Regions from separate parts of the Mesorhizobium sp. KR2-14 genome, predicted to be linked through region 2. Evidence: riboswitches for the same ligand, from Rfam matches in the RefSeq annotation. Region 2 holds a riboswitch; the other holds the start of a gene.
What was found. Region 2 has a riboswitch for S-adenosylmethionine ahead of ABLE86_RS05615 (O-succinylhomoserine sulfhydrylase). Riboswitches for the same ligand answer to the same signal wherever they lie in the genome.

Region 1: another riboswitch for S-adenosylmethionine. It lies ahead of metA (homoserine O-succinyltransferase); the one in region 2 lies ahead of ABLE86_RS05615 (O-succinylhomoserine sulfhydrylase).

What each region holds. Positions count from the first base shown of each region.
Region 1 covers NZ_JBDZDR010000007.1:185,443-196,665, reverse strand. The annotation lists gene hpt (hypoxanthine phosphoribosyltransferase) at 1-72, opposite strand, end outside; gene ABLE86_RS18155 (hypothetical protein) at 77-730, opposite strand; gene ftsE (cell division ATP-binding protein FtsE) at 922-1,581, shown strand; gene ABLE86_RS18145 (ABC transporter permease) at 1,574-2,539, shown strand; gene ABLE86_RS18140 (YdcF family protein) at 2,768-3,364, shown strand; gene ABLE86_RS18135 (1-acyl-sn-glycerol-3-phosphate acyltransferase) at 3,454-4,242, shown strand; gene ABLE86_RS18130 (gamma-glutamylcyclotransferase) at 4,293-4,805, opposite strand; gene ABLE86_RS18125 (DUF2125 domain-containing protein) at 4,962-5,948, shown strand; gene ABLE86_RS18120 (prephenate/arogenate dehydrogenase family protein) at 6,227-7,171, opposite strand; gene hisC (histidinol-phosphate transaminase) at 7,175-8,287, opposite strand; SAM riboswitch at 8,614-8,692, shown strand; gene metA (homoserine O-succinyltransferase) at 8,747-9,679, shown strand; gene ABLE86_RS18105 (AI-2E family transporter) at 9,917-11,119, shown strand; gene ABLE86_RS18100 (TetR/AcrR family transcriptional regulator) at 11,135-11,223, opposite strand, start outside.
Region 2 covers NZ_JBDZDR010000002.1:225,633-236,855, forward strand. The annotation lists gene ABLE86_RS05590 (Hsp33 family molecular chaperone) at 1-332, shown strand, start outside; gene ABLE86_RS05595 (GIY-YIG nuclease family protein) at 347-634, opposite strand; gene apaG (Co2+/Mg2+ efflux protein ApaG) at 898-1,290, opposite strand; gene ABLE86_RS05605 (CDP-alcohol phosphatidyltransferase family protein) at 1,436-2,041, shown strand; gene ABLE86_RS05610 (DUF922 domain-containing Zn-dependent protease) at 2,135-2,722, shown strand; gene ABLE86_RS05615 (O-succinylhomoserine sulfhydrylase) at 3,100-4,290, opposite strand; SAM riboswitch at 4,335-4,411, opposite strand; gene ABLE86_RS05620 (2'-deoxycytidine 5'-triphosphate deaminase) at 4,490-5,581, shown strand; gene ABLE86_RS05625 (nucleoside-diphosphate sugar epimerase/dehydratase) at 5,620-7,566, opposite strand; gene ABLE86_RS05630 (NAD-dependent epimerase/dehydratase family protein) at 7,776-8,732, shown strand; gene ABLE86_RS05635 (sugar transferase) at 8,729-9,394, opposite strand; tRNA gene ABLE86_RS05640 (tRNA-Gly) at 9,469-9,542, opposite strand; gene ABLE86_RS05645 (DUF6460 domain-containing protein) at 9,695-9,958, shown strand; gene ABLE86_RS05650 (MATE family efflux transporter) at 10,067-11,223, shown strand, end outside.

The DNA.
Region 1 (11,223 bases), on a different contig from region 2:
CTCGAGATTGCGCCGGGCAATCGCCGAGGCGCTGAACAGAACTTCGATATCCTTGCCGCGAACAGCCGGCATGCTCTTAGTCTCCAAAGGCGACCGCTACGGTCTTCACGCCGTTCTTAGGCACCGCAAGGCGCGAGGAAAAGGCAAATCTGCCGCCCGGCGCCAGGGGCGTCTGCGATGTCCCCAGCTTGTACAAGGTAGCGCGCCCGTCCTCGCCGGTCACGCGGATTTCCAGCGCCGGCAGCAGCGCGGCCCTGTTGCCGTCATTGGTGGCCTCGCCATCGACATAGAGGATCGGCCTGCCGGCAGCGGTGTCGACGCGCGACTTCACCCCGCTGATCGTGAAGGCGGGTGCTGCCTGCGCGACCTCGGGAAAGGGCAGCTGGCGAAGCAGCGCGTGCCCGCCCGAACTCCAGAATGCCGCGAGCACGAGCCCCAGCCCGAAGGCCCAGAAGGCAGGTCCTCCGCGCCGGGAAAAGGGGCGCGCGCCTAAGCGGGGAAGCGTCCTGTTCTTGCGCAGAATCTCCATGCCGGCCGCCGGCGAAAGGCCGGGCGCCACGGCAACCGCATCGGATTGGGGGAATACATGAGCGGGTGCGGCCGAAGGTACAGTCTCGAAATCGGCGTCGATCACATCGGCACGGGTCTGACGGCGCGGCAGCACCTCGACGGCCGCGGGCGACGCTATGATCTCGCCGGAAACCGGGCGCGCGGTGCGACCGTCTGACATAGCCGAAAGGATATCCTTTTCGAATGTTCCCGGATTCCGGAGGTAAACGGAATTGGTTAATGCTTCCCCACCAGACAGCGAATCAGGCCCGCTTTTGCCGTGAAATTTAACCGATCGTTAACCCTCCGGCCCGAAGGTCGTCTCGAACAGTCGGCCCGCTTTGGGGGCCCCAACACCCAAGGGCTCTGCATTTGATCCGCTTCGAGAACGTCGGCCTGCGCTACGGGATGGGCCCGGAAATTCTCCGCGACATTTCCCTGCACATTCCCGAACGCTCGTTCCAGTTCCTGACGGGCCCCTCCGGCGCCGGCAAGACCACCCTGCTGCGGCTTCTGTTCCTGTCGCTGAAGCCGACGCGCGGGCTGATCACCGTCTTCGGCAAGGACCGCTCGCGTATATCGCCGCAGGAGCTGCCGCTGATGCGCCGTCGCATCGGCGTGGTGTTCCAGGACTTCCGCCTGCTCGATCACATGACGACCTACGAGAACGTCGCGCTGCCGCTGCGCGTGCGCGGACGCGAGGAGGCAAGCTACCGCGGCGACGTGACCGAGCTGTTGAAATGGGTCGGCCTTGGCGAGCGCATGCATGTGCTGCCGCCGGTGCTGTCGGGCGGTGAAAAGCAGCGCGCGGCAATCGCGCGCGCCCTGATCGAGCAGCCCGAATTGCTGCTGGCCGACGAGCCCACCGGAAACGTTGACCCGCCGCTTGCGCGGCGGCTGCTGCGCCTGTTCATCGAACTCAACCGGCTGGGAACGGCGGTGGTGATCGCCACGCACGATCTCGCCCTGATGGAACAGGTCGACGCACGGCGCATGATCCTGGCCGACGGAAGGCTCGACGTCTATGACTGAAGCGCCCGACGAGGCCCCGCAGGCGCCCCGCCACGCGCGGCGCAAGACCGCGCCCATCGTACCGCCGCAGAACATAGCCGGGCGCGCGCTGGTGTTCGTCATCGCCATCATGACCTTCCTGTCGTGCCTGACGCTGGGCGCCGTGACCCTGGTGCGCGACACCGCTTCGACCTGGGAAAGCCAGATCGCGCGCGAGGCGACGATCCAGATCAGGCCGGTCGACGGGCTCGACATGGAGGCCGCACTGCAAAAGGCCGCCGAGATCGCCGGCCAGTTCACAGGCGTGCGCGGCGTCAAGATCGTGGACCGACAGGCCACCGCCCGCCTGCTCGAACCATGGCTGGGATCGGGCCTCGACATGGACGAGCTGCCGGTGCCGCGGCTGGTCATCGTTACAATCGACGAGGACAACCCGCCCGACTTCGTGGCCATGCGCCAGCATTTGCTGCCGGCCGTGCCCAGCGCCACGCTGGACGACCACCGGACCTGGGTCGACCGGCTGGTCGCCATGGCGCACACCACCGTCACGCTCGGCATGGCCGTGCTGGTGCTGATGCTGTCGGCAACGGTGCTCACCGTGGTGTTCGCCACCCGCGGCGCCATGTCGGGCAACGGCCACATCATCGAGGTGCTGCACTTTGTCGGCGCGGAGGCGCGTTTCATCGCCGCGCAGTTCCGCAAGCATTTCCTGCTGAGCGGCATGAAGGGCGCGGCCGCCGGCGGCCTGGCGGCAATGATCGTCTTCGTCTTGTTTTCGTGGTGGTCGTCGCGCAACCTGGCCACGCCGCAGGCCGACCAGGCGACCGCGCTGTTCGGCAATTTCGCCATTGGCGCGGCAGGCTATGGCGGGGTCGCGCTGGTCGTACTGCTCATCGGAGCGCTGACGGCCGCCACCTCGCACGTGACCGTGGTCACCTACCTCAAGGACATCGAGGTCGGCCATCACGACGGGCTATAGACCGGAGGCGGACTGATCGCATCATCCTCTCACGCAGCACGACCGGCCGTAACCGAATGTGCGGAAACCTGCATGGCGTCCATTCGCAAATTTCCATGATATGATGACGTGGTTCGAAAAGAGGATGCCAGCGACGGCATGAGGGACGATCCGGTGGCGGCCACAGCACAATCCAAGCGCACAGGCGACGTTCTGCGCACGGCGGCCGTGGGGTTCGTCTGCGCAGGCATGCTGTTTGCCGCCGGCTTCGGCGTGTTTGCCCACCATATCAGCAGTCTCACCACGCCTAAAAATCCGCCGAGCGCCGATGGCATCATCGTTCTGACCGGCGGCCAGGCGCGCCTCGACGCCGCGCTGGAACTGCTCAAGTCGGGCAAGGGCAAGCGCCTGCTCATCAGCGGCGTGCACCCCTCGGCCGGGCGCAAGTCGCTGCAGATCGCGACTGGCGCCGACAAGGCGCTGTTTTCCTGCTGCGTGGATATCGACCATGCCGCGCTGGACACGATCGGCAATGCCGAGGAAAGCGCCAAGTGGATCGAGGACCACGCCTATTCCAGCGTCATCCTCGTCACCAACAACTATCACATGCCGCGCAGCATGCTGGAACTGGGCCGTCTCATCGCCGATGCCGACCTGAAACCCTATCCGGTGGTCAATACGCGGCTGGACGGCGGCGGCTGGATGACCAATCGCGGCGCGCTGAGGGTGCTGTTCACCGAATACACCAAATATGTCGCCGCGCTGGCACGGGCCGTGGTGCCGTTGCGCTCGACGGCGGGCGGTGTCGCAGTGGTCGATGCTTCCTCGAAAACCGCCGCCAACTGAGATCTCTTGCCGTCACGGCGTCGCGCCATGGTTTTCCTTTGGCAGTTCTTGGTGTAACCAGCCCTGACCTTCCGTCTCAGGTTTCATCCATGGTTCAAATTCGCTCGCTGGCGTTCAACATCGTCTTCTACGCCAACCTGATCCTCCAGATGCTGTTCTGGACGCCGTTCTATTTCCTGGCGTCGCGCCAGCGCGCCTGGTTCGTGCCGAAATTCTGGGCCTGCTCCAGCCTGTGGCTGCAGGAGAAGATCGCCGGCACGAAAAGCGAGGTCACGGGGCAGGAAAACCTGCCGCATGGCTCCTACATCCTCGCGCCCAAGCACCAGTCCTTCTGGGACACGATCGCATTCCTGCCCTACATTCCCGATGCGCTCTACATCCTCAAGCGCGAGCTGACCTGGATACCCTTCTTCGGCTGGTATATCGCCAAGATGCGCATGATCCCGGTCAATCGCGGCAGCCGCTCCAAGGCGCTGAAGGCCGCCGTGGCCGCCACCAAGGCGGAGCTTGACCGCAACAGCCGCCAGCTCATCATCTATCCCGAAGGCACCCGCCGCGCGCCCGGCGCCGAGCCGGCCTACAAGTGGGGCATCGTGGAACTTTATTCGCAGCTCAACCTGCCGGTGGTGCCGGTGGCGCATGTGGCCGGGCTCTACTGGCCGCGCCGCAAGTTCCTGCGCCATCCGGGCACCATCCACGCGCGCTTCCTGCCGCCGATCCCGCCAGGGCTGGGCAAGGAGGAGTTCATGCAGCGGCTTATCGCCGAAACCGAAGCCGCCTGCGACCAGCTTCTCATCGAGGCGGCGAGGTCGAAAAACCCGCCGCCGCTGCCGCCGACGGCCGTGGAGCGGCTGAAGGAACTGGGCGCGAAGGTCTAGGGCCCGTTTTCCTCAGCCCCTGGCCCGCGCGCCTGGCGAGGGCCGGTTGGCTAGAGCCGCCGCGCCACGGCTTCCAGCCAGTGGTCGCGAATGCCGAGCGCTTCCAGATGCCGAAGCGTGTTGAGCACATATTCCTCGTTCGGACCCGACTGCCCGACCGCGCCGGCAACGATGCGCGCCGCCTCTGCCTCATGGAGGTTGCCGGCATATTGCTCATGCGCGCGGTCGACGATGTAGCAGAGCGCCTCCACCCTCTCGCCAGCGGCGAGGCGCACGACATGGGTGCGCTCGACATAGACATTGGTGACCAGTTCGCGCTCGCGCAGATAGCTCACCACCTCCTCGCGCAGCTCGCCCGGAACGCGGAAGGCAAGGCCGACACAGGAGCCGCCTCGGTCGAGCCCCAGCACCAGGCCGGGACGTTCCTTCGTGCCGCGATGGACGTAGGATTGCACGCATAATGAACGGCGAAAGCCATGCAGATGCGCGCGCTGGGTCTCGACATGCGCAAAGCCGGGACGCCAGATCAGCGAGCCATAGCCAAAAACCCAAAAATCGCCCATATCGAGAAGCCAACTCCGAATGCAGCGCACTGCTGCCTCGAAGCCATGCATAAAATATCGCCGCCGAAAGGAAAGACAGGATTTTGCCGGGTCGGCCCGTTTCGGAAAAAGGATGCTCCCGAAAGGAGCGCCCGGAAGAAGAGGATCTTCGCCAAGATGCCGTCAGACGACAGCCGCAAGCCAAACTACAGCCGCCGCTTCATGTGGCTGGCGCTTTTCATCGTGGTGCTGTTCGGCGGCTACAGCCTTGGCTGGTTCTACCTTGCCGACAAGCTGGAGGCGCAGGCAAAGTCCCGCATCGCGGCGCTGAACCATGACGGCGTGACCGCCGACTGCGCCAACCCGGTGGCGCGCGGCTTCCCGTTCAGGCTCGGCCTGTTCTGCGACCGCGTCGCCTTCACGGACCCGGCGCGCGGCATCAGTATCACCGCCGGCAGCTTCCGCTCGGTGGGCCAGATCTACGATCCCGCCCATCTCATCGCCGAGCTTGACGGCCCCGCCCGCATCGACGTGCCACAGGCACTCTCGCTCGCGCTCGCCTGGGGCAATCTTCGCGCCAGCGTGCGGCTGGCCCAGCCGCTGCCGCAGCGCGTCTCGCTGGAAGGCAGTCAGCTGAACGCAGACACCACTGACGGCGCGCACCTGGCAACCGTGGAGACCTTCGAGGGCCACATGCGCCCCAACGGTGCGGACGTGGACCTGGCCGGCACATTCTCCAGCCTCTCGCTCGACCCGTCCGTCGTGGACGGCCGCACCGTGCCGCCGCTGTCGGGTGAAACCGACCTCACCATCAACAACGGGGTCCAGCTTATCGGCAGCCGGACGCAAAGCCTGCGCGGCCAGTCCGGCACCATCCACACACTCGACCTCTCCACGGCCCAGACCACCGGCCTCTCACTGAGCGGGCCGTTCTCGGTCGATCAGGACGGCCTGCTGGACGCCGATTTCAAGGTGAAGGTTCGCGACCCACAGGGCCTGGCCACCGTGCTTGGCGGCGTGCTGCCGGAAAAGAGCCGGGAAATCCACCAGGGCTTCATGGGCCTTTCCCTGCTCGGCAGGGAGCCGTCATTGCCGCTGAAGATCGTCAAGGGCAAGGCATCGCTGGGCTTCATCAAGCTCGGCCAAGTGCCGCCGCTGCAGTAGAGCGATGAGCAACTGAATTCGACCCCCCACTCCGGTTTGCTTCGCAAACCACCATTCCGGGGCGAGCCGCGGGTCTCGCCCGTCCTTCGGACCCCCCGCTCGACGGGGGAGAGGGAAGAGCCGGCCGCGAGCCTGGCGCCCTTCCTCTCCCCTTTTGAGGGGGAGAGGTGCCGAGCGACGCGAGGCGGAGTGGGGGTAATCACACCATATGCGATTGCCTCCCTTCGGGAGAGGACGCGAGCGAGGCAACTGTCAACGCAGCCCCAAACCAGCAGGGCTCAGCCCTTCGCCAGCTTCTCCGGATGCGCCACGACCTGGCGGCCGAAGTCGGGCGCGTCGATGTCCTGGCCGGCGTCGATGATCGAGCGGCGGATGGTGCGGGTGCGCGTGAACAGGTCGAACAGCTTCTCGCCGTCGCCCCAGCGGATGGCGCGTTGCAGCGAGGCAAGATCCTCCGAGAACCGCGCCAGCATTTCCAGGATCGCGTCCTTGTTGTGCAGGCACACGTCGCGCCACATGGTGGGGTCGGATGCGGCCAGGCGCGTGAAGTCGCGGAAGCCGGAGGCCGAATACTTGATCACCTCGGACTTCGTCACCGTCTGCAGGTCATCGGCGGTGCCGACGATGTTGTAGGCGATGATGTGCGGCAGGTGCGAGACGATCGCCAGCACCATGTCGTGATGCTCGGGGTCCATGGTGTCGATGTTGGAACCGCAGCGGCGCCAGAATTCCGACAGCTTCTCCAGCGCCTCCGGGTCGGTGCCCGGCAGCGGCGTGAAGATGCACCAGCGGTTTTCGAACAGTTCGGCAAAGCCGGCGTCGGGACCGGACTTTTCCGTGCCCGCCAGCGGATGGCCGGGAATGAAATGCACATGCGCGGGCATGTGCGGCTGCATCTGCGCGATCACCGAGCCCTTGGTCGAGCCGACATCGGTGACGATGGCGCCGGGCTTCAGCGCCGGCGCGATTTCCTCGGCGACAGCGCCGGACGAACCGACCGGCACCGAGACGATGACGAGGTCGGCGTCCTTCACCGCCTCGGCGGCGCTGGTGGTGTAGGAATTCCCGAGATCCAGTTCCTCGGCACGTTTCAGCGTGTCGGGGCTGCGGGTGGCGATGGCGACATGGCCGGCGAGGCCCTCGCGGCGAATGACCCGCGCCAGCGACGACCCGATGAGGCCGATGCCGACGAGGGCGATCTTCTCAAACAATGGAGCGGACATTTTCTAGCTTTTCAAAAACTCGGTGAGAGCGGCGACGACGCCGCGATTGGCTTCTTCGGTTCCGACTGTCATCCGCAGCGCGTTGGGAAAACCGTAGCCTGCAACGCGCCGCAGAATATAACCGCGCTCGCCTAGATAGTCGTCGGCCGCCGCCGCCGAGTGCTTCCCGTCATCGGGGAAGTGAATGAGGATGAAATTGCCGACGCTGGGCGTAACGCGAAGGCCGAGCCTGGTCAGCTCTTCCGTCAGCCATGCCAGCCACTGCTCGTTGTGCGCCACGGTGTGCTCGACATGGGCGCGGTCGCGCATCGCCGCCACGCCCGCCTCGATGGCCGCGGCATTGACATTGAAGGGCCCGCGCACCCGGTTCAGCGCATCGACGACATGGGCGGGCGCGTAAGCCCAGCCCAGGCGCACGCCGCCAAGCCCGTGGATCTTGGAGAAGGTGCGGGTCATGACCACGTTCTGCGAGTTCGAGACCAGCTCGATGCCGGCTTCGTAGTCGTTGCGGCGCACATATTCGGCATAGGCCGCGTCCAGCACCAGCAGCACGTTCCCGGGAAGGCCGGCGTGCAGGCGGCGCACCTCCTCGAAGGGAAGGTAGGTGCCGGTCGGGTTGTTCGGGTTGGCCAGGAACACGATCCTGGTCTTGTCCGTCACCGCCGCGAGGATGGCGTCGACATCTGCGGTCTCGTTCTTCTCCTTGGCCACGACCGGCACCCCGCCCGCTGCCTGGATGTAGATGCGGTAGACCAGGAAGCCGTGCTCGGTGAAGATGCCCTCGTCGCCCGGCTGCATGTAGGTCTGCGTCAGCAGGCCGATGACTTCGTCCGACCCGTTGGAGCAGATGATATTGGCCGGGTTCAGGCCATAGGCCTCGCCGATAGCCTCGCGCAGCCTGGTGGCCGAGCCGTCGGGGTAGAATTCGAGCCGGCCTGCAACCTCGCGCACGGCCTCGATGGCGGCGGGCGAAGCGCCGAGCGGATTTTCGTTCGACGACAGCTTGTGCACCTTGGTGACGCCCGCAGGCGCGCTGCTCTTGCCGGGCACATAGGCAGCGATGTCCATGATGCCGGGCTTCGGCTGCGGGCGGCTCACGTCATTCGCTTGCGTCATGGCTGAAAAATCCGGCTTTCCACGGTCAAAAGGGACGCGAGGGAAATACCCGCCAGGGCGCGGATTGTCGAGAAAAAGCTTTTGGTCCTGGGCTCGAGGACACCGGTCGGCTTATACCCCCACCCCTGCCCCTCCCCACAAGGGGGAGGGGTTTCTTGCGGCGTGGCTGCCCGGCGCCAACTTTCGCCGTTTCGGGTGGCAACGGTCCCGAAAATCGTCCCCCTCCCCCTTGTGGGGAGGGGTTAGGGGTGGGGGTCCATCGGGTGCAATTGCAATGCGACACCCCTAAGTGATTGACGCCGCCCGGGCACGGACGTAAAAAAGCTGCAACGTTCCGTGGTGATTTGGCCGGTCGGCTTGCAGCCACGTTAAACAAGTCGCTAAAGGGACCGATTACGACAAATTCGTTCGGACCGGTCGCGATTTCGCCACCGGTCTTTTTTGTTTGGAGTTTGTGCGATGCCGATCAAGATCCCCGATCAGCTCCCCGCCCGCGAGGTGCTCGTGCGCGAAGGCGTGTCCGTGATGGACGAACGGACGGCGCTGCGGCAGGACATCCGTCCGCTGCAGATCGGGCTCCTGAACCTCATGCCGAACAAGATCCGCACGGAAACGCAGATCGCCAGACTGATCGGCGCCTCCCCCCTCCAGGTGGAGCTGACGCTGGTGCGCATCGGCAACCACAAGGCCAAGAACACGGCCGAGGAGCATCTCATCTCCTTCTACCAGACCTGGGAAGAGGTCAGGCACCGCAAGTTCGACGGCTTCATCGTCACCGGCGCGCCCATAGAGTTGCTGGACTTCGAGGAAGTCACCTATTGGGACGAGCTCAAGTGCATCTTCGACTGGACCACCACTCACGTCCATTCCTCCTTCTTCATCTGCTGGGGCGCGATGGCGGCTGCCTGGCACTTCCACCGCATTCCGAAATACACGCTCGACAAGAAGGCCTTCGGCGTCTTCCGGCATAGCAACAATGCGCCCGCCTCGCCCTATCTGGCCGGCTTTTCGGACGATTTCGCCATTCCCGTCTCACGCTGGACGGAGGTGCGCAGCGCCGACATTCCCACGGGCGCGGGGCTGGACCTGCTGATGGAATCGGACGTGACCGGCCCCTGCCTGCTGGCCGAGGCGACCGGCAACCGGCTCTACATGTTCAACCACATCGAATACGACTCCACCTCGCTCAAGGAAGAGTATGACCGCGACGTGGCCGCCGGTACGCCAATCGAGGTGCCGCACGGCTATTACCCCGACGACGATCCGGCCCGCCGGCCGCTGAACCGGTGGCGTTCGCACGCCCATCTTCTGTTCGGCAACTGGATCAACCAGGTCTATCAGACCACGCCCTACGACCTGGAAAACGTCGGAATGTCCCTCGACACGCCATGACGCTGAGGCTTCCGCAATCTCTCGCCCGGCAATGGCGGCGGATCGCATTGTCCGGCGAAAACTCCTGGCTGGTCACAAAGCGGTACCCTTCCGCTGCTATCCTTCCGGCAGTCGACTTCGCCGGGCCCCGAGCTTCCGGCGTGCGGCAGATGCTCCCCGTTGCGCGAAATCCCTTGGTGCGGCCCGCGCAAGAGAGTAGTGAAGAAGACGCCGCGTCAAGCTGAGGAGAAAAGGCATTTGAGCGAACAGGAACTCGGGCCCTCGAAGCGGGAACCTCGCCTGCTCGGGCTTTCCACGCCCGCCCGCATCCCGCTCATCCCGCCACTCACGGCGGCCCGATGGCTGTTGGTGCTGATCATCGCGGCGGGCGTCTATTTCTTCAACGGCTTCCTGGTACCGGTGCTCGCGGCGCTCGTCATCGCCTTTGCGAGCTGGCCGCTCTACCAGCGGCTGCGCGACGCCGTTGGCGGAAGTCGCACCGTCGCGGCCACGCTGGCGCTCGTCTTCATCATCACCTTCCTCGTGGTGCCGATCGTTCTGGCCGGAACCTACACCGTCAACGAAGTGCGGGAATGGTTCAGCTGGGCGGTCGAAACCAACCGCAACGGCGCGCCGACGCCCGAATGGATGACCGCATTGCCGGGCGTGGGCGAATGGCTGGACCAGCAATGGGTGCGCCACATCGGCCACCCCGGTGCCATCGGCGAGCTTATCCAGATCGTCAGCGGCGCCAATATCGGCAGCATCTATCGCGGCGTGCTGGCGGCCGGCGGCGGCGCCTTCAACCTGCTTTTGACGCTGCTGTTCATGCTGATTGCGCTGTTCTTCGTCTATCGCGACGGCGAAAGCTTCGCCAGGCAGATAGACAAGTTCGGCGAGCGCATCCTGCCGACCCGCTGGGAACGCATTTCCCGCGTGGTGCCGGCAACCATCAGCTCCACCGTCACCGGCATGACGCTGATCGCCATCGGCGAAGGCGTGGTGCTCGGCACCGCCTACTGGATCGCCGGCGTACCCTCGCCGGTCACGCTCGGCGTGCTCACCGGCGTCATGGCCCTCATCCCCGGCGGCGCGCCGCTGTCGTTCACGCTGGTGTCGGCCTATCTGGTCGCGCGCGGCACGCCCATCGCCGGCGTCGGGCTGTTTGCCTGGGGCTCGATCGAGCTGTTCATCGTCGACAAGACGCTGCGGCCCAGACTGGTCGGCGGGCCGATCAAGCTGCCCTTCCTCCCCACCTTCTTCGGCCTGGTGGGCGGCGTGAAGACCATGGGCTTCCTGGGCCTGTTCATCGGCCCGGTGCTGATGGCGCTTCTGGTCGCGGTCTGGCGCGAATGGCTGCGCGAACTCGACCAGCCCGAAAGCCCTGCTGGCGCCGTAGTCCAGGCAACCGAGGAACTTCTGCCCGAGCGGGAACCGAAACGGCTCGTAAGTTCCGAATAGTCTTCCCGGCGGCCGTCAGCGCTGCTTCAGGCTCGCTGCAATCAGACGGTCGGCATTGTCGGCTACGCTCGCCGCAGGCCCTCCGGGTCCGAAGAGTTGGCCCG
Region 2 (11,223 bases):
CCGACCTGTCGCCGCGCGAGGTCGCCGACAATTCCTGGCAGGAATTGCTGGCGCTGTCGGCCACCGTCGAGCCGACCGAACTGCTCGACCCCACCGTCGGCTCCGAAAGGCTGCTCTACCGCCTGTTCAACGAGCACGGCGTGCGCGTGTTCGATAGCGTCGAGGTGCTCGACCAGTGCTCCTGTTCGCGCGATAAGGTGCGCGGCATTCTCGGCGGCTTTTCAGCCGAAGAGATCGCCGACAGCGTGGAAGACGGCCTCATCCGCGTGAACTGCGAATTCTGCTCGAAGAAATACGAGTTCGAGCCGGACGAGTTCACCGAGGCGGTTTGATCTGTCCTCCGGCCTCACCAGCCGGAACCCCGCAGGAGTTCGTTCCAGTCGGGGTTGGAAGCTTCTATCAATTCGATCTTCCACTGACGCAGCCAGCGCTTGAGTGACTTCTCGCGCTGGATCGCGTCGCGGATGTCGAAATGTTCCTCGTACCACACCAGCCGATGCACGCCGTACCGCGCCGTGAAGCGCGATCCCTTGCCCTCCTTGTGCTCCGGGATGCGACGGCCAAGGTCGTTGGTCACGCCAATATAGATCGTGCCGCGTTTCTGGCTGGCTGTCATGTACACATAGCCCGTCATGGTTGGACGGTAGCGGATCGGTCCAAGGACGCAATCCTGCATTCTGCCTGCATGGCTTGGTTGATGCGTTACGGCATGGATCCTCGGGTCAAGCCCGAGGATGACGAAGGCAGAGGCGTTTCTGCAAGGCACCTATCGGCGAAAGTTGGCAGTGACATTTTTCGGTTCGTCATCCTCGGGCTTGACCCGAGGATCCATGCCGGAACCTCGCAGCAGCGCGCCGTTCCTCTCAGGAAGACGCTTACCGACGCATTACCGCCGCGTCAGTTCACCGTGTGGGCCGTTCCGGGCAGATCCAGCGAAAAGGCCGGAATCTCTACGTCGAACAACTCGTCGCGTTCGTTGCGCATGGTGTAGCGCCCCACCATGATGCCCGAGGGCGTGGTGAGCGGGCAGCCGGACATGTATTGGTAGCTGTCGCCGGGGTTCAGCTCCGGCTGTTCGCCGACGACGCCCGAGCCGCGTACTTCCTCCACCCGGCCGCTCTCGTCGGTGATCTGCCAGTAGCGCGACAGCAACTGCACGAATTCGTCCGACTGGTTGGCAATGGTCACCCGATAGCCCCAGACATAGCGGCTTTCCGTGGGGTTCGAGCGTTCCTCGAGATAGAACGGCTCCACACTCACCTCGATGTTGCGCGTTACGGCGCGGTACATGGCAGTCGCACTCCTAAGTTCCCGAAAGAATCCGCCCTGAGCGGCAGACGGTCAACGGCTTTGGTTCATCTTCCTCGTGATTGTGATTTCCCCATGGCGGCAATTGTCGTCTATTGGGCGCAATGACGCAGCAGGGGGTAGGCGGATGCTGGACGGTTGGGCGCGCAAGCGCATCGACCCGGTGCTGGATGCAGGCGGGGTCCTTCTGGCGAGGGCCGGGGTATCGGCCGATGCGGTGACGTTCGTCGCCTTCGGCGTCGGGCTCCTGGCTGCTGCGGCGATTGCTAAGGGCTGGTTCCTCACCGGGCTTGCGCTGCTGCTTGCCAGCCGCTTGGGCGACGGGCTGGATGGCGCCGTGGCGCGGGTAAACGGCCGCACCGATCGCGGCGGCTATCTCGATATCGTGCTCGACTTCGCCTTCTATGGCGCCATTCCGCTCGGTTTCGTGCTGGCCGATCCTGCGGCCAATGCGGTTGCCGGCGCCGTGCTGCTGCTTTCCTTCTACGTCAATGGCTCGACCTTCCTCGCCTATGCAGTCATGGCCGAACGGCGCAAGCTGCCGGGCAAGCCGCGGGGCGAGAAGTCGCTGTTCTTCACGGCGGGCCTCGCCGAAGCCACCGAGACGCTGGCCGCCTTCACTGCCTTCTGCCTGTTCCCGGGCTGGTTTCCGGCCATCGCCTATGCGTTTGCCGCGCTCAGCTTCTACACGGCGCTATCGCGCATCGTGCTGGCGGCGCGCACATTTCGATGAAGGCCTCATGCCGCATTGCAAGCCGCACCGGCCGCGCCTAGCTTCCGCGCGCATCGAAATTCCCGGGGGATTCGCGTGAACAAGGCAGTCCGAATTTGCCTGCTGGCGGCCTTCGCCTCGTCGCTGCCCGTCGTCGCCCACGCCGAGTGGCAGGCGGTCGAGAAGGTCGAGACCTACGCCATATCGGGCAAGACCGGTCCCGAGCTCTACGCCTCGATCGGCGCACAGGGCCCGAAGGTGGGAAGCCTTGGCATCCGCACAATCGCGCAGACCAATTTCAAGCTCACCTGGTCGCGCAAATACGAGCCACAGAAGGATGGCGCCTGCACGCTGGTTTCGGCGCGGCCCAACCTCACCATCACCTACCTGCTGCCCCGGCCGAGCGGAAAACTGCCGCCCGCCATCAGGACGAGCTGGGAAGCGTTCTATTCAGGGGTCGAGGCGCATGAGCGGGTGCACGGCGACCACATCAAGGACATGGTGAAGGAAATCGAGCAGCTGAGCATCGGCTTTTCCGTTCCCGACGATGCCGGTTGCAGCAAGGTCCGCGAAGAGTTGACGAAGCGTCTGGCAGAGATCTCGCTGGCGCAGCGCCAGCGCAGCCGCGACTTCGACCGGGTCGAGCTCAGCGACGGCGGCAATGTCCACCAGCTTATCCTTGCATTGGTGAATGGCGGGTAGGTCGCAGGCGCGGTCTCCAATGCCGAATCCGGCGAGCGGCGCCGGTCGCCCCAACTCGTTATCCTCGGGCCGGAGCACGAGGGACAACGGCCAGACGCGAAAGCGGGCGTGGCGATGAATAGGTGCGAGCCTCGATCCACGAGGTGGGATGACGCGCAAGGCGATCGCGTATGTCTCGGCTTACCCCCACTCCGCCTCGCTTCGCTCGGCACCTCTCCCCCTCAAGAGGGGAGAGGAAGGGAGCCAGCGTCGCGGACGGCGTTTCCTCTTCCCCGTCGAGCGGGGGAGAGGTGGTTTGCGCAGCAAACCGGAGTGGGGGTCGAACTCAATGTGCTCTGCCCTCAAGGGGGAGGGAGGGCGCCCCGCCGCTTGGGGCTTTACGCCGCCGCCTTCAGCGCGCCGTCGATGTCCTTCAGAAGGTCGTCGATATCCTCCAGCCCCAGCGAAAGGCGCAGCGTGCCGTCGCCGATGCCGAGTTCGGCGCGCGCCTCGTCGGTCAGGTTCTTGTGGGTGGTGGTGGCCGGATGGGTGATGAGGCTCTTGGAGTCGCCGAGATTGTTGGAGATCAACACAATGTCGAGCGCGTTCTCGAAGGCGAAGGCCGACTTCTTGCCGCCCTTGAGATCAAAGCAGATCAGCGTCGAGCCGCCAGTCATTTGCTTCTTGATGATATCGGCCTGCGGATGGTCGGCGCGGCCGGGATAGATCACTCGCGCCACCTCCGGCCGCCCGGCCAGGAAATCGGCGATCTTGGCCGCGCTTTCCGTCTGCTGGCTCACGCGTAGCGGCAGCGTCTCCAGCCCCTTCAGCAGCGTCCAGGCGTTGAACGGCGAAAGGCTCGGGCCGGTATGGCGGAAATAGTCCTGCAGGTTCTCGTCGATCCACTGCTTGTCGGAGAGGATCACGCCGCCCAGGCAGCGGCCCTGGCCGTCGATATGCTTGGTGGCCGAATAGACCACGATATGTGCGCCGAGCTCCAGCGGCTTCTGCATCAGCGGCGTGGCGAAGACATTGTCGACGATGAGCCGCGCGCCGACCGAATTGGCGAGTGCAGCCACGGCGGCGATGTCCACCACCTCCAGCGTCGGGTTGGTCGGGCTTTCGAGGAAGAACACCTTTGTGTTGGGACGCACCGCCTTTTCCCAGTTGGCGATCTCGCGCCCGTCCACCAGCGTCGCCTCGATGCCGTAGCGGGGCGCCAGCGTCTCCACCACCCAGCGGCAAGAGCCGAACAGCGCGCGCGCCGCCACGATATGGTCGCCGGCCTTGAGGCTGCACAGGATAGCCGCTGTCACCGCGGCCATGCCCGAGGCCAGCGCGCGGGCGTCTTCGGCGCCCTCCAGCGCGCACATGCGCTTTTCGAACATGTCGACGGTCGGGTTGGCGTAGCGCGAGTAGATGAAGCCCGGCGCCTCGCCCTTGAAGCGCGCCTCCGCCGCCTCGGCGGTGTCGTAGACATAGCCCTGGGTCAGGAACATCGCCTCGGCGGTTTCGCCGAATTCGGAGCGCAGCACTCCAGAATGGACGAGTTGGGTTGCAGGCTTCCAGTCGTGCTTGTTTTTTGTCATTGCCTTGATCCAAACACAAAAAAACCGGCCGCGAAGAGTCGCATGCCGGTGCACGAGCGGCCCTTTAGCGACTTGTTTAACGTGGCTGCAAGCCGACCGGCAAATCACCACGGGGATAAAGCCCATTTAGACCTCGTGCCGGCTTGCGTCAATGATCTACATCATTAAACGTCCTTCGATCATTTCAGCGGAGCAGGCATTGGCGAAGGCAGGCATTCTTCCGGATCAGGAGATCTCGGCAATCTTCCAGTCGGGAGCACTGGTTTCCGCTCGCCCGCTCGACCCAGACCAGATCCAGCCGGCCAGCCTCGACCTGCGCCTGGGCGAAAAGGCCTACCGCGTGCGCGCGAGCTTCCTGCCGGGCCCCGGCCACAAGGTTGCCGAGAAGCTTGATCGGATCAAGTTGCACGAGATCGACCTGACGCAGGGCGCCGTGCTGGAAACCGGTTGCGTCTACATCGTGCCGTTGCTTGAAAGCCTCGCGCTGCCGCAGGCGATCTCGGCCTCGGCCAATCCGAAGAGCTCGACCGGCCGCCTCGACATCTTCACCCGCCTCATGACCGACCACGGCCAGGAGTTCGACAAGATCGCGGCCGGTTACGCGGGGCCGCTCTACCTGGAAGTCAGCCCGCGCACCTTCCCCATCATCGCGCGCACCGGCTCGCGCCTGTCGCAGATACGCTTCCGTATCGGCAACGCGCTGCTGACCGAGGCCGAGCTTCACGACCTGCATCAGGCGGAAACGCTCGTCGCCTCCGAGACGCCGAACATTTCCGGCGGCGGGATCGCGCTCTCCATCGACCTGCAGGGCGACAAGGACGGCCTGATCGGCTACCGCGCCAAGCATCACACCGGGCTGATCGACGTCGACAAGCGCGCGGCGCAGGACCTGCACGATTTCTGGGAGCCGCTCTACCGGCGCGGCGCGGGCGAGTTGGTGCTCGATCCCGACGAGTTCTACATCCTCGTCAGCCGCGAGGCCGTGCATGTGCCGCCCGGGCATGCGGCCGAGATGACGCCTTTCGATCCGCTGGTCGGCGAATTCCGCGTCCACTATGCCGGCTTCTTCGATCCCGGCTTTGGCCATTCCGCCGCGGGCGGCACCGGCAGCCGCGCCGTGCTGGAAGTGCGCAGCCACGAGGTGCCCTTCATTCTCGAGCACGGCCAGATCGTCGGCCGTCTCGTCTATGAGCACATGCTGTCGCGGCCGAACGCGCTCTACGGAACGGATCTCGGATCTAACTATCAGGCGCAGGGCCTGAAGCTTTCCAAGCATTTTCGCACCGCCTGAAACGGGCGGTCGCGCTGCCCGTTGAAGCTGAAGGCGGGTCAATTAAGTTCCGAGGTGTCCGCCTCGAGGACCTCGATCGAGGAGGGCCTGGCTGCCCGGTATTCGGGCACCAGGTGCGACAGGAGCTCGATTACCCTGTCGGCATCTTCGCGCGCCGCCGCAGCCTCCAGGCTGGCAAAAGTGCGGTGCAGCAGCGTCTTGTCGATCACGCGCGGCGAGGCGATCACATAGCCCTCGTCGGTCTTGGCGTCCCGCACTTCCGAGGGATCGAACAGTTCCTCGTAGAGCTTTTCTCCAGGACGAAGCCCGACGAAAGAGATTTCGATGTCGGCATGCGGCCTGAAGCCCGCAAGCCGGATCATGCGTTCCGCCAGCTCCACGATGCGGACGGGCTTGCCCATGTCCAGCACCATGATCCTGCCGCGCTCGCCCCGATGCCGCAGTGCGTGCGCAGACGCATGCAGGACCAGGCGCACTGCCTCGGGAATGGTCATGAAGAAGCGCACGATGTTCGGATGCGTGACCGTCACCGGGCCACCGGCGGCGATCTGTTCCTGGAAGCGGGGCACGACGGAGCCGTTCGAGCCCAGCACATTGCCAAACCGCACGGTCTTGAAACGTGTGGACGCCAAACTCGCGTCCAGGGCCTGGCAATAGGCTTCCGCGGCGCGTTTCGTCGCCCCCATCACGCTCGTCGGGTTCACCGCCTTGTCGGTGGAGATCATGATGAAGGCTTTGGCATCGTTGGCCAGCGCCGCGTCGGCCACGTTGCGGGTGCCGAGAATGTTCGTCTTGACGCCTTCGATCGGGTTGTCCTCGACCAGCGGAACATGCTTGAGCGCGGCCGCATGAAATACGACATCCGGCCGGTAGAGGCGGAAAATGTCGTTGACGCGGGTTGCGTCGCGCACATTTACGAACCGGGTGACGATCGGCAGCTTCGGATAGGTTTTGCGCAGCTGATTGTCGATCGTGTAGAGATGAAACTCCGAACTGTCGGTGACGATCAGCAGCCCCGGATTGGAGGTGGCGATCTGCCGGCACAGTTCCGAGCCGATCGAGCCGCCAGCACCGGTAACCAACACCACGCGCCCGTTGATCAGGTGGGCTATGCTTTCCGTGTCGGGCGCCACCTCGGGGCGTCCAAGCAGGTCTTCCAGTTCGATAGGCTTGGGTTCGGCAAGAAGGCTGCTGGTGACAGACAAGGTCGCCGTCATGTCGGGAATTCTGGTCACCTTCAGGCCTGAGCCTGTGGCCACTTCGAGGATCTCGTTCAGTCGCTGCCGGCTCGGCTGCTGCTCCGTGACGACCAGTTCCGAAATCTTCAAGCCGCCGCGTTCGAGGCGTCTTACATGGCTTTCCATGTCGGCCAGCGTGCCCACGACCTTGACGCCATGCACCATGCGCGAGCGGTTGCGCGGATCGTCATCGAAGATCGCGACCACCGACAGATTGCTGGCGCTGCTGCGCCTGGTGCTGCGGATGAAACTCTCGGCGCTGTTCGAAAGCCCGAGAAGCACGACCTTGCGGCTCCTGTTCGCCCAGTTCGATCCGAAGAAACCCGCCTTCCAGTTGCCCTCCATCGCCAGCCGGTACACGACTCGCGTGGCAGACATGCCAGCGATCAGGAAGAGGGCTGACAGCACGGGAACGCTGCGCGGCATATTTACGCCGCGCGAGAGCAGGAAAGCTCCCATCGTGTAGACGCCGACTGCGACCACCGTCGCCTTCGTCAAGGCGCCCAGTTCCGAAAGCGACACGTAGCGCCAGGAGCCTTTCTGCACATTGAAAATGAAAAAGCAGGCAGCGCAGACGGCAGTGAACGAGGCCGTCTTTTCCCACATGCCGGGCACATGGGGCAGACGGATGTGCCCATACGCGCACAGATAGGCGGAGAAGAACGCGCCTGCGGCGATTGCCAGGTCAAGCGCGATACTTCCGAGCCGCCAGAGATTGATTCTGCGCGCGCCGAAAAGCGAAATCATTCCAATTTGTGTCCCCGAAGCGTTTGACGCCTCATTAAGGCCTTGAATATAAAGCCTCGGACCTCCCAATAACACAAAGGCGCCCAAATTGGCGATAGGGCCACAGAAATGCCTTCGTTAATTCACCGGGTATTCAATGGCAGGCATTCTTGCCCCAACCTGGCAAGCGCCATACCAGCGCATGCCGGGCCGGCTGAGGCGGAACTGTCTTGACCAGGATTCTGGTCACAGGTTCGAGCGGCTTCGTCGGCGGTCACCTGCTGAGCAGGCTGGCCGAGGATGGGCACGATATCGCCATTGCGACACGATCGCCGCTCGCGAATACCTTCGGCCGGGCTGAGACAATCGTCGTAGGCGGCCTCGGTCCGCACACCGATTGGAGCAGGGCGTTGGACGGCTGCGATGCGGTTATCCACCTGGCGGCGCAGGTGCCGGGCCGTGGCGTCACGCCGGGCGATTTCGACAAGGTCAACAATCTCGGCACCGCCCGTCTCACCGAACAGGCTTTCGAAGCCGGCGTGAAGCTGTTCGTCCACTTGTCCAGCGTGCTCGCGGTGGCCGACAATTCAAGCGGCGCGCCGGTATCCGGCGATACCCTGTTGCGCGGGCCGGGCAACCCTTATGGCCTGTCCAAGCTGGCTGCCGAATCCCACGTCGCAAGCTTTTCGCGGCAAGGTCGCGGCGGCATCTCGATCCGGGCGCCGCTGGTCTACGGCTGGAACGCCAAGGGCAACTGGGCCCTGCTGCAGCGGCTGGCGGCTTCCGGGCTGCCACTGCCCTTTGCGGCGGTTCGCAACCGCAGAAGCCTGATCGCCGTCGACAACCTCGCCGATGCCATTGCGACGGTGGTGAACGCTCCGCTCATCGATCAGGAGAGAGGCGGTGTCTACGCGGTAGCGGATTCCGAGTCCGTCAGCCTGGCTGAGCTGATCGGCTGGCTCCGGCAGGGCATGAAGCGCTCACCCGGGTTATGGGCTTTTCCCGAGAGCGGCTTGCGGGCGCTGTTGGGCGCGGCCGGGCAGGGCCGTGTCGCGCGCAGTCTTCTGGGCGACCTGGAGGTGGATTCCAGCCGCTTCCGCGCGGCCTTCCGATGGGCGCCTCCGCTCACGGCCCGGGAAGCCATATGTGCCTCTGCTGAGCGTTATCTTCTGGAACGGAGCGTCTAGCCGCGCAGCCTGTCGCCTCGGCCGGCCCCGCGGAAAACCGTGGCCCACAAAATTCGCAAGTCCACGGCGAGCGAGGCGCTCTTGGCATATTCGGCGTCGATCGCGGCCAGGCGCTTCGGGTCCGACATGTCGATGCCGCGTATCTGCGCCAGCCCGGTTATGCCCGGCCGCAGGGCGAGAAGGCCGTATTTCTGGCGTTCCCGAACAAGCTCGGTCTGCGTTGGCAGGCAGGGCCGGGGCCCGACGAAGCTCATTTCGCCTCGCAGCACGTTGTAGAGTTGGGGCAGTTCGTCCAGCTTGGTTCGGCGCAGGAAATGCCCCAGCGGCGTGACGAAGCTGACTGAGCCTTCATGCGAGGGCACCTCGGGCGTTTCCACGTGCATCGTCCGGAGCTTGTGGCAGTTGAAAATCTTGCCGTTCCGTCCAACCCGGCGTTGCGAGAAGATGCCCCCTCCCGGTGAGGTCAGGCGGACCGCCAGGACTCCGAGGCCGATGACCGGCGCGAGCGCGCAGATGCCAAGGATCGCGGCTAGAAGGTCGAAGCTCCGCTTCAGCACGGCCGACGCCTGCAGAGAGTTTTGCCAGATCGGTTCAATGCCATAGCCCCGCGCGAGAAAGATCGCCGCCATTTGGCTTTGGATCGAGCCGATGTCAAAGCGCATGCCGCCGGAAATTGTGGGTATCGCGTGTGCCGCGCGCGGTCGCGAATTCGAAATAAGGAGACCGTCAATGAAGCTGGAGCGGGTAGCGGGAATCGAACCCGCGCGTTCAGCTTGGGAAGCTGACAAGCTACCATTACATCATACCCGCGTACCGCCCCGAATATCATGGACCCGCGCCGGTCGGCAATCGCAAATCTCGCCGAGGCAGCATTCCGTGGGTAGCGGCGCTTGAACGTGCCGCCCAAACTCGCCTATGTGCGCACGAAGGCAATCGTAACGCGAATCGCAGGAGGACGACCCGTGTCCGAATTTACGCGCTTTCTCGGTGATACCCCGCTTCGGATCTTCCTCAAGCTGCTCGTGGTATCGTTTCTGGTGGGCATCGTGATGAGCTATTTCGGCTGGTCGCCCTATGATGTCTTCTACCAGATCCGCGATTTCGTGCTGCAGCTCTGGAACATGGGTTTCAAGGCGATAGACCGCTTCGTGGGCTATTTCCTGCTGGGTGCCGCGGTGGTGGTGCCGGTCTTCGTCGTCCTGCGGCTTTTGAGCTATCGGCGCTGAGCGTCGGCCACGCGCGGGTGACAGGATGCAACCTCTCCTGACATCCGGCCCTTGCGCTAACCTGCGCGGATACTGCACATCGGGTCGTCTCGCACTGAAAGAACCGACGTGGATCAGAACCGGTTGACGCAGAACGGCCCCACCGCATTCGAGGTAAGCAACCGGCGCGTGCTCGCCATCGCCATCCCGATGACGCTTGCCTACATCACCACTCCCATGCTCGGCGTGGTGGACACGGCCGTTGTGGGGCAATTCGGGGACGCTGCCTTGCTGGGCGGTCTGGCCGCCGGCGCGATCGTCTTCGACGTGGTGTTCACCAGCTTCAATTTCTTGCGCTCCGGCACCACCGGTCTCGTCGCCCAGGCCTTTGGCCGGGGAGATACGGGGCAAGAGCGGGCAGTGCTGCTGAGAGCCGGAGCCATCGCGCTGGCCTGCGGCCTTGCGCTCATCCTGCTGGCACCGCTTGTTGCCGCGCTGGGCGAGTGGTTCATGGCGGCCGAGCCGCGCGTCACCGCGGCCATGGACACCTATATCCGCATCCGGCTGCTTTCGGCGCCTGCATCGCTCCTGAACTACGCCATGCTCGGCTACTTCCTCGGGCGCGGGGAGGCTGGGATGGGCCTGTTCCTGCAACTCGTGCTCAACGGCGTAAACATCGCGCTGTCGGTCCTGTTCGGGCTTCACTTCGGCTGGGGCATCGAAGGGGTCGCCTGGGGCACTGTCTGTGGCGAAGCGGTCGCAATGCTGCTTGCCCTGGCAATCATCGCGCGCCGCTTCGCGGCGATGCCCAAGATTGCCTGGCGCGAGATTTTCGAAGCAACTGCGATGCGCCGCATGCTGGCGCTGAACGGCGACATCATGATCCGCTCTTTCGTGCTGATGGGGGCGTTCACGCTGTTGACGCGCCAGGCTGCGCAGATTGGTACGGTGACGCTCGCCGCCAATGCGGTGCTGATGCATTTCTTCATGGTGTCGAGCTATTTCCTCGACGGCTTCGCCACCGCCGCCGAGCAGTTGGCCGGCAGGGCGGTCGGCGCGCGCTATCTGCCGGCGTTCAACCGGGCCATCAGGCTGACGTCGCTGTGGGGATTTGCGCTCGCAGGGGTGGCAAGCATGGTGGTGCTGCTGTTCGGCGAAAGGCTGATCGGCCTGGTCACCACCGCCGAGGCAGTGCAGGCGGAGGCCGCGATCTACTTGCCGTGGGCTGCCTTCACCGCGCTAAGCGGCGTCATGGCCTTTCAGATGGATGGGGTCTTCATCGGCGC